DNA from 3 places in the Moritella sp. Urea-trap-13 genome. Region 3 is predicted to be linked to each of the others. Evidence: predicted binding sites of a transcription regulator. Region 3 holds the regulator's gene; each other region holds the start of a gene.
What was found. Region 3 encodes sigma-54, which starts transcription at its own class of promoters, with help from an activator protein. Its sites were predicted from a motif close to GTTGGCACGNNNNTNGNNT; they were not measured.
Positions count from the first base shown of each region.

Region 1: fliE (flagellar hook-basal body complex protein FliE) is a predicted target of sigma-54. The motif match lies at 1,825-1,843, and genes of this name have one in related genera.
Region 2: CXF93_RS20875 (4Fe-4S dicluster domain-containing protein) is a predicted target of sigma-54. The motif match lies at 1,554-1,572, and genes of this name have one in related genera.

Region 1 covers NZ_PJCA01000001.1:229,788-233,420, forward strand. Annotated here, with positions in the region: gene fliF (flagellar basal-body MS-ring/collar protein FliF) at 1-1,413, opposite strand, end outside; gene fliE (flagellar hook-basal body complex protein FliE) at 1,436-1,765, opposite strand; gene CXF93_RS01000 (sigma-54 dependent transcriptional regulator) at 1,898-3,289, opposite strand; gene CXF93_RS01005 (PAS domain-containing sensor histidine kinase) at 3,294-3,633, opposite strand, start outside.
Region 2 covers NZ_PJCA01000040.1:74,533-78,165, forward strand. Annotated here, with positions in the region: gene CXF93_RS20860 (formate dehydrogenase accessory sulfurtransferase FdhD) at 1-49, opposite strand, end outside; gene CXF93_RS20865 (DUF3305 domain-containing protein) at 216-743, shown strand; gene CXF93_RS20870 (DUF3306 domain-containing protein) at 733-1,413, shown strand; gene CXF93_RS20875 (4Fe-4S dicluster domain-containing protein) at 1,699-3,411, shown strand; gene CXF93_RS20880 (molecular chaperone) at 3,421-3,633, shown strand, end outside.
Region 3 covers NZ_PJCA01000039.1:290,306-293,938, reverse strand. Annotated here, with positions in the region: gene rapZ (RNase adapter RapZ) at 1-780, opposite strand, end outside; gene hpf (ribosome hibernation promoting factor) at 982-1,269, opposite strand; gene CXF93_RS20235 (RNA polymerase factor sigma-54) at 1,301-2,821, opposite strand; gene lptB (LPS export ABC transporter ATP-binding protein) at 2,870-3,595, opposite strand; gene lptA (lipopolysaccharide transport periplasmic protein LptA) at 3,611-3,633, opposite strand, start outside.

The sequences.
Region 1 (3,633 bases), on a different contig from region 3:
GATCACAATCAAGCTAGCGACAATACGAATTGCCCGCCAGAACCACTCTTCTTCCCAGATTGGCAACGCTGCCATCGCGGCTAATTCGGGACGATTAAAAGGAATAGCAACGACTTCTAAACTATCACCACGATTGACATTAAAACCAACACCACCTTGTAATATCCGGCGGATACTGGCTATTTCAGCTTGGCTACGTGGCTCTCTCACCAAGGTACCGTCAGCGCCAGTACTGTTAATGTAATCGACCGCAACCGAGACACTTAAACGTTGAATAATACCGCTTTGTGACTTGGTATGGCTAATCGTGGTATCGAGTTCATAGTTTCGGGTTGATTCTTTTTGCGACTGACCAATTGGACGTGCAGCGGCATTACCCGCCCCCGCTTCTTCTGGAATGTCAGCATCCAATGGCGGTTGATTGGTTAATGCACCCGGGATACCTTGATTACCATTACCGAGTGATTGACGTTCAAGTAACATTTCACTACGCACTGCGGGTAAATCTGGGTTAAAACGTTTTTGGGTTTGCTCTGTCACGCTAAAGTCCATGGATACATCAACTTCAGCGGTATAGTTACTTACTCCTAGGATAGGAATAAGAATTGAATCAATTTTTTCGCGGTACTCACGTTCGTGATTTTGCACCATTTCAAATTCACGTCGACCTTGTGCAGCCAGCATATCTTGGCTGCCGGAGTTAAGTAAACGGCCATTTTGATCGGTTAATGTGACGCGTGTTGGTTCTAAACCTTGTACGGCAGACGCAACCAATTGCACCATAGAGTCAATATTTTCTTGAGAAATAGCGCCACTATTACGTACCGTTAATACCACGGTTGCGCTGGGTTTCTTTTCACGCTTCGCAAATACATTTTCTTTTGGGATCGCCAGTAGAACCTGTGCCTTTGACACATGTTTAAATTCTTCTAATGCGCGTGAGATTTGACGTTCACGACCGAGTTTCAAACGTTCTCGTTCAACCCGCTGACTGACACCAAAGCCCATATCTTTCATTAAGATATCGTCACCTTGTAATTGTGTCGTGGTTAATCCTGAACGGCGTAAGTTAAGTTTAATGTCTTGATATTGCTCTGCTGGTACAGACACAGTATCACCACTAATTTTATATTCTATTTTCTGTAGGTCTAAAAATTCGAGGGTTTCAATAAGCTCAGCTGTTTGATACGTGCCTAACGGACGCATTTCAGGATCTTTACCCCAAAGTAAAATAAATACCACTAAAGTTAGCGATATCGCTAATGCCAGAATGAGAATAATTTGACGTAAGATATCGGAATTAGAAAAAAAACCAAATGCTGAGCTTTTCTGTTCATTCTCATCTAATTGCGCTAGATCATTACCCATATCGTTGTTATTTGCGATACCTGTATTTGAAGCTGTATCAGCCACAGCAGTACTCCTTTACCCGAGATTAAACAGGCATGCTCATTATTTCTTTATAAGATTCGATCAATTTATTACGAACCTGAACAGTAGCATCGAAAGCTACCCCAGATTTTTGCGAGGCTATCATAACATCACTTAGGGACACACTGCGATCTCCTTGATCAAATCGGGTGCGTAAATCGCCTGTAGTCTGTTGTAATCCGTTCACATTTTCCATTGCTTGCTGCAACATATCACCAAAATTAGCCGATGTCGTGCTTGGCGCTTTTACGGCAGTTGGATCTGCTTCAAATTTAGTCGCCTGTAACGACATGCTTTGCATTTCAGAGTAAAGATTATTGGCTGCGATATTCATTGATTATCCTTGTTGTCATATTTTTGACCTACCCGACTAATTTCTTACCTAATCAATTAAAGCAATTGTCATGCCAATAAAAAAGGCCGCAATTTCAATAAATTGCGGCCTTAAGAGAGTACTAACAGGTGATCAAGCTGGAATTTCAATTCCTTGCTCACGCATTTTCGCTAATTTATAACGTAAGGTGCGCGGACTAATACCGAGTTTCTCTGATACGTCCTTACGCACGCCGTGACAACCAATCAAGGTTTCCAAAATAATTTGATATTCTTGCTGACGTAATTCGTTACCTAAAGGTTCTGTTGGCATTGTGACACTTCGCACTGGTATTTCAGTCTTAACCTGCAGTTGTGGCGCCAAGCCTTCTTCAGTCGATAATGTAAAGTCAGCGGCGGAGAAATCTTCTAAAATCAGATCTGCAGTCTTAACCTGTCCATCAACCGCTAAAATCATCGCGCGTTGGATCACATTGTCTAGCTCACGTACATTACCTGGCCAGTGGTAGATCTGTAATTTAGTTTTCGCACAATCGAGTAACTCGAGTGTCGGAATGTTGTTTTGTTTACAGTGTAATTTTAATAAATGCTGGGCAATCGGTAAAATATCACCTTTACGCTCAGTCAATGGTAACCAGGCTAATGGAAATACATTTAAACGATAATATAAATCTTCTCTAAAATCACCGTTCGCTACCGCTTGCTTCATATTGCGGTTACTGGTGGCAATGACACGCACATTAAGTTTAATGGTTTTACGACTACCGAGTCGCTCAACTTCACGTTCTTGTAATACCCGTAGTAGTTTCACTTGCAGGGCTAAATTCATTTCTGAAATTTCATCAAGTAAGATGGTACCGTTCTGCGCTTGTTCAAACTTACCTGGGCACGCTTGGATCGCGCCAGTAAATGCGCCTTTTTCATAACCGAACAAGGTTGCTTCGAGCATATTATCAGGGATCGCCGCGCAGTTTATCGCCACATACGGACCATCGAAACGCATCGAGTTATCATGAATATAACGCGATAATACTTCTTTACCAGTACCACTTGGGCCTGTCACCATCACAGTGGCATCTGACTTAGCGACTTTACGTGCCAAGTTTAACAACTGCTCGGTTTTTACATCACCATAACAAGGGGTACGTTTCACTTCTTTTTGTGGTGGCACATAACGACCCACCTGATTAATCAATACTTCTGGCGAGAACGGCTTACCGATGTAATCCACAGCACCATTACGCATTGCGGTGACCGCATCATCAACTTTGGCATAAGCCGTCATCAACAACACAGGTAAATCAGGGTGTTTTTGTTTAATGTTATGCAGTAATGTTAACCCGCTCATGCCACCCATCTGGACATCACTCACGACCATATCATAGGCTTTTTTAGCTAATGCAATCAGGGCGCCTTCGCCACTATCAACTTCATCACATTCGTAACCAGCCATTAATAAGGTATCAACCAAGGCTTCACGGAGACCTAAATCATCTTCAACAACAAGAATTTGAGAATGGGACATACTATTATCCACCTATTACCATTGGTTGCGGTTCTGCTACGCGATGTAGCGGTACGATTATACTAAAACTACTGCCTTCACCTTCAGTTGAGTCTAACTTCAAACTGCCTTGGTGGGCTTTGACTACACTTTGCACGACGGCAAGGCCAAGACCTGTACCTTGTGATTTAGTGGTGAAGAAAGGTTCTAAAATTTGTGCTTGCATATGTTTGGCGATACCAGGACCATCGTCAGTAACAATAATCGCCACGTCGTCATCACCGGAGCGTACTGCAGATATCGCTAGACTTGCGCCTTGACCACAAGCATGTAAGGCATTTTGTATTAAGTTACCAATCGCGCTA
Region 2 (3,633 bases), on a different contig from region 3:
TGTGCTCAACTGAAGAATTGGTTCTAATTATTTTTGGTAATTGCGGCATCCGAAATTCCTGTTGGTTTATATATCTATCAAGAGGTAAAGCAAAGTTCATTCCAACTTAACTGTTTTATTTGTCATTTCTTTCTAACTTGGTCTAAATTTTGCTGAGTAGGGGAAGTTAGGTAAAAAATTCTAAATAATTATAAAAATAGAATAAAGGAGCATGTGTGCAACTATGTGATGAAGATAAACACCTAAATAAAGGTGATGAACATAAGCGCTTAGAGAAAGACGAGTCAAGTTGGCCAATCGCCTTCAGTCTTCGCTCTGAAGAAAAGCAAGTTGGACGCTGGACTACTTTGTCTTGGTCTATTGAAGATGTTGAGTTGTATCAGCAAGTACCTGTTATCACTGCTACAGAAGATAGTAGCCGTGCTGGTAGTACAACTCACTATGAAAAAACGCTGTTTTTGTATCGCGATGAACGGACTGATTACCGTTTTAACCTCAGTTCACAAGACCCTCATCTATTTATTGTTTGTGAAGTAGCTGACGAGCAGTTTTCGCCATTACTTATCACTGCAGCGCAAAGTGTCGCCAGTAGCTATATGGATGGTGACTATCAAGTGCTGCATATTCAAATGCCATTACCAATACAAGCTTGGATGGAAGCATTCATTGGTAGAAATGGCGAACTGATTGAATTTAAAAAGAAACGTTGTAAAGACAGAAAAGGGCGTTCAAGTGGCCAGTAACTTTTTTCAACGTTGGTCAGATAGATCACTGGCGACAAAAGACCATGCAGAAACTGATTTAGAAGCAAGTAAAGACGTTGTTGCTGAACTGGATATCGACACTACTAATGACTCTGCACCTTATGAGACATCGGTTGTAGACTCTAATTCTGATTTATCTAACTCATCTACAGACCTGATTGATGAGCATGTCGAAGAAGTGCTGACTATTGATGATGCCGATAAGGTTACCTTTGATAGTGGCGTCGCTTCTTTTTTACAGCATGGCGTTGATAAGTCAGTAAAAAAAGCAGCGTTAGCAAAATTGTTTCATGCTGATGAATTTAACTATATCAGTGATATGGATGATCACACCGAGGACTTTTCTAATATACCTAAGCTTGATGAGAGTATCGCGAAACAGTTGCGCGGTTGGGTTAAGACAGTATTGGAAGAGCCTGAAGCTGAATTGATTGAAGAAACTAAACTCGTTGAAGAAAGTGAAGTATTAGCCGCCACGGAAACTGAACCGGAAACGGAAGTAATAGCAGCCCCAAAAGCCACTGTTGATGAAACGACTCAATCTATCTCGGCTGATAATAGTTCGACGTCTTGCGGTGGTGAAAAAAATTGCGGTGGTGAACAAAAAAACCAGCTTCAGCAATACCTTCAACAGACGGGTGAGACATAAAGGGACAAATAACCCTAATTTTAATCGGGACATTTTGTTCCATGCACGATTGTTTATAGCGACATTATGTCCCGTTTAGGAATAAGTAAACAATCCCTCTCTGACTTTAACTCTTTATAGGTCATTTTATTCCGTTAAAAGTTGGTTCGGTTATTGCTCTATTAGCTACAGCAAAATAGCGACAGCAAAAAGTACGAATATGAACGTACGCTAGCAGAGAGCAGCGAGTAATTACTCGCAGTTTAATCGACACCCTTATAACGGTGACGAGATACAGGAATAGCAATGTTAAAAAGTACTTTAGAAACATTTACTGATAGCAACGGTCAAGCACGCTTTGCGGCGATAGCCGATACCGTTGAATTATCTAATCTGATCCCGCCGACGGTATCTTACGAAAGTCGTGGCAACTTATTGATCATTGGTGCTTACGATATTATCACGGCACTAGCACCGCAATTTGCAACATTGAATTCAGTAACACTGCTGGCGACGTCTGCTGCAACAGATGCCGCGCCAGCGACGAACGATAGCAATGACAAAGTATTTTTTAGTAATGAAGTAACAATTAAAGGTTACCTTGGTGCGTTCGAAGTGAACTGCCGTGTAGCGGGTAGCTTACTGAGTACTTTTACCAATTTAGCGGAAGTGACCATTGGTGGTGATAGTTTTGATTTAGTCGTTGATATGAGCGCGGATAGCCTTATTCAAACCGAAATACCAGCGCCTGGTTATTACCCTGTTGGTAGCGGTAAAGCAGCGATTGCCGATGTCATTGAAACCTTACCTGAAATGCTAGGTACGTTTGATAAACCAAAATACTTTCGTTTAGACAATGATATTTGTGCGCATTCATCACGTGGCGTGGGCGGTTGTACGCGTTGTGTTGATGCTTGTCCTGCAGGTGCGTTAACCAGTAATGGTCACGCTATCGAAATTAATCCGTTCTTATGCCAAGGCGTAGGGACGTGTGCCACGGCTTGTCCGACTGAAGCGATTACTTACGCATTACCAGAACCAGAAAAGACTCAGAACTTTATTTACCGTTTATTAAACAGTTATCAAATGGCGGGTGGCGAACAGCCAACGATTTTATTCTTTGGTAATCGTGACGAACAAACGGTGGCAGAAAAATTACCGTTATTACCATCAAATGTTATTCCTATTGCTTTAGAAGAGCTGGCTACGGTTGGTGTTGATACTTGGTTTAGCGCCTTACTCTATGGTGCGCATCAAGTATTACTGGCCACTAACATCGCCTATATCCCGGCGACGATTGATCGCGTGCTTAATGATGAACTGGCCATTGCCAATACCTTCTTAACGGAGATGGGTTTTGAAGCCGGGCGTATTTGTTTGTTTGATTTAGATTCGGCAGCAGACTTTGTGGCGTTTACTCAACCGGTATTACCTGTTGTTGAGAATAAGATCGCCGTAATGGATAACGCGGTATTAGCAGAGCAACTGTCTGGCACTAAGCGTGAAAAATTATTTACTGCGTTAGATAAATTATCTGCACAAAGTCCACTGCAACCGACACATTCAGTCATGCCTGAAAATGCACCTTATGGCGGTGTGGAATGTAAAACCGATGATTGTACCTTGTGCATGGGTTGTGTCGCAGTGTGTCCAACGAGTGCATTACATGCTGTTGGTGATCGCCCTGGTCTACAGTTTAGAGAACAAGATTGTGTGCAGTGTGGTCTCTGTGAAAAAGCCTGTCCTGAACAAGTGATTAGTCTTAAACCGGGTCTGAATTGGGACGCGGAAAGTCGTCGTAGTGTGGTGATGATCCACGAAGAAGAGGCGGCTTGTTGTTTAAGTTGTGGCAAAGCGTTTGCACCTGCATCGATGATTGCCATGTTAACCGAGAAACTCCAAGGTCACAGCCAATTTCAAGGTGATGCAATTCGCCGTTTATCTATGTGTGAAGACTGTCGTGTTCGCGATATTTTTTCAGACATGGCTGACGATCCACTACGTCAGTTAAACGTGTAGGGCTACATTATGGGATCACAAAATATGTCACAGTCATTTACTGAAGATGCTGCATTGCGCATCGATATTTACAGCTTACTCGCACATTTATTACGTAAAGCACCTGATGCAGAGGTTATTGATTGGTTAGCGAATCTCGACGTTGATGCGCCGAATGCATTAATTCAAACCACGGGTATGTCAGCTGCTTGGCCACTATTGAAGTTGGCCGCACAAAAAACC
Region 3 (3,633 bases):
TTGTTCAGCGATGAATACTGAACGATGTTGACCGCCAGTACAGCCAATCGCAACGGTGACATAGCTGCGGTTATTTTTTTCTAATAGCGGTAACCAGGTGGTTAATAAGTTTTCAATTTGCATCGTAAAGCTCATTACCTCTGGTTGCTGACTGAGGTAATTAATCACCGGCTCATCGAGACCTGTGTAAGGTTTTAACTCTGGGATCCAATGTGGATTTGGCAAAAATCGTACATCAAAGACATAATCTGCATCCATAGGCAGGCCATGTTTAAAACCAAATGATTGAAAAACTAGGACTAATTGATTGTTTTTCTTGCCTAAAATACGCTCTTTTATTTGTTCGCTGAGCTCATGAATATTTAATTCAGAAGTATCGATTTTTAAATCAGCATGCAAAGCGATAGGACGTAATCGTTTTTCTTCTATTTCAATTGCTTGAGATAATGACAGCTCATCTTTGGTTAATGGATGCAGTCGTCTTGTTTCGCTATAACGCTTAATAAGCACTGATTTATTGGCATCAAGGAATAAACTGGTTAGTTCGGTGCTGGCTTTTAGCTCCGTAATGATGTCATTTAATTCTTGCTTATCAGTCGGTAGATTACGCACATCAATGCTGACTGCCATTTTTTCAGTTTTGGCATTTAAGGTTTGTAGTAGCTGTGGGAGTAAGGTGACTGGCAGGTTGTCTACGCAATAGTAGCCTAAATCTTCAAGTACCCGTAATGCAATTGATTTACCGGATCCTGATTGGCCGCTGACTATAATTAATTTCATATTTCATCCTCACATCTGCGCAGTTCATACACCATGACCTGAGCCAAAATTAGTTTGCTAATTTTAAACTCATGACGATATATAATAATGGGCTCATTATCCCGCAATTGATGTGGATATGATATGTTTTAATTATGGCAGGAGCATGAATACCTAAAGGAAAAATAGTTTTCCTTTAGGTTATTTGTTGTGGGACTAAAACTAATGGCGGATTAATTTTTCTTTATGCTTAATTACTTGGCGATCAAGTTTATCCATTAAGCCATCAATGGCTGCATACATATCGTTATGTTCATGTACGGCAAAGATTTCACCCCCGCTTAACTGTATTTTTGCTTCTGCAACTTGGAGTAGTTTTTCGACATTTAAGATCACATGGATATTGTTAATGTGATCGAAATGTCGTTCTAATTTGGAAAACTTGCTGTCAACGTAATCTTTCAGTGAATCTGTAATGTCTACATGTCTACCTGTTAAATTAATTTGCATATACGTCTCCCTTATGAAGGTTAGGTGAGTCCTATAACAGACTCTTGCGCTGATTCGATGGCGGTATACTCAGTGCTTCTCGGTACTTTGCAATAGTACGTCGAGCCACCTTGATACCTTGATCAGCAAGTAAATCAGCAATCTTGCTGTCACTTAATGGTTTGCTGACATTTTCTGCCGCGACCAATTTCTTAATTAATGCCCGGATGGCGGTTGATGAACACTCGCCGCCGTTATCTGTGCTTACATGACTTGAAAAGAAAAATTTCAATTCAAAAATACCACGTGGCGTGTGCATAAATTTCTGCGTCGTTACCCGTGAAATAGTTGATTCATGCATTTCAACTTCTTCGGCAATATCGTTGAGTACCATCGGCTTCATGGCTTCATCGCCATACTCAAAGAAATCAACCTGTCGTTGTACAATACTTTTTGTCACTTTTAGCAAGGTGTCATTACGACTTTCTAAACTTTTAATAAACCACTTAGCTTCCTGTACGTGGGTACGTACAAATTGCCCATCGCTACTGTTGCGGTTACCCGTCGAAAGATTAGAATATTCATTGTTCACTTTTAATCTTGGCACAATGTCAGGATTTAACGCTACTACCCACTGATTATTTTTTTTCTTTACTAACACGTCGGGAATAACGTAGAGGCCTTCCGTTTGATCAATAACATTACCTGGTCTTGGCTCCAAGCTCTGAATTAATTGCATGATCTCTTTAAGCTGTGGCTCTTTTAATTTTGTTTTACGGCTTAATTGACGGTAGTCGCGATTACCCAATAAATCCATATGAGAGTGAATTATTTGCTGACATTCGCTTAACCAAGGGGTATTTTTAGGTAAATGTTGGAGTTGGATCAATAAACATTCTTGCAGTGAGCGTGCTGCGACACCGATGGGGTCAAAGTGCTGAATGCGTTTTAGCACCGCTTCGACTTCATCTAATTCAATTTTTTCGTCGTTGTTATCATCAACTTCTTGGTGATCGATATCAACGCTATTAAGGATCTCTTCGCAGCTTTGGTTAAGGTAACCATGGTCATCAATACCATCAATAATGGCGATGGCAATAGCGCGGTCGATATCAGAAAATGGGGTTAACTCCATTTGCCACATCAAGTGCTCGTATAAACCTTCGCTGGTTTCACCTTGGTAAACTTGATCAAGTCCATCAATACCGGCACTACCGCTACTGTGGTTTTGTATTTGTGGGGTGTAGACATCATCCCAATTACTGTCATTGGGTAATTCATCTTGGATAGAGTCGCTGTTAAGCGCATCGCCAACTTCAATTTGACTGCTATCGGTCAGCGCAGCATCGTTATCGATGTCCTGACTATTGCCATCATGATCAGTATTACTCTCTGCATCGTTAGAAAGCGATTCATGGGGATCTTCTTGTTCTAGTAGTGGATTGCTATCTAGCGCTTCTTGAATCTCTTGCTGTAACTCCAAGGTCGATAATTGTAATAACCGAATCGCTTGTTGTAACTGTGGCGTCATTGCCAGAGATTGACTCATCCTAAGTTGTAATGATGGCTTCATCTAACGACTACTCTCTCTTCCTTAATGCGGCTAAGTATCAATATCAAACTATAGTCGGAATTGATCTCCAAGATATACTTCTTTCACTTTTTCGTTAGATAAAATCTCTTCGGAAGTACCTGATGCGATCAAATGTCCATGACTAACAATATAAGAGTGTTCACATACATCGAGCGTCTCACGTACGTTATGGTCGGTAATTAATACCCCTAAACCACGATCACGCAGGTGCTGAATAATTTTTTTAATATCACCAACCGAGATCGGATCAACACCGGCAAACGGTTCATCTAATAAAATAAACTTAGGATCAGCTGCCAATGCGCGGGCAATCTCAACGCGGCGGCGTTCACCACCGGATAAACTCATGCCTAAACTGTCGCGAATATGGGTGATATGAAATTCTTCTAGTAACTCTTCTAACTTTTCTTCGCGTTCAAAACGACTGAGTTCTGGACGTAACTCTAAGATGGCCATGATATTTTTAGTCACTGATAGGCGACGAAAAATGGAGGCTTCTTGCGGTAAATAACCAATACCTTGCTGTGCTCGAATATGCATTGGCTCATGCGTTAATTCTTGGTCATCAATGAAGATTTGTCCATGATCTCGTTTAACTAAGCCAACCACCATGTAGAAGGTGGTGGTTTTACCTGCGCCATTGGGCCCAAGCAAACCAACAATTTGGCCTGATTCAACTTCGAGACTCACATCTGAAACAACTTTTCGTTTGTTGTAACTTTTTGCTAAGTGTGATGCTTTTAAACGCGCCATATGAATTTATTTACTCTACTTAGTTTTAGTGTCTTCAG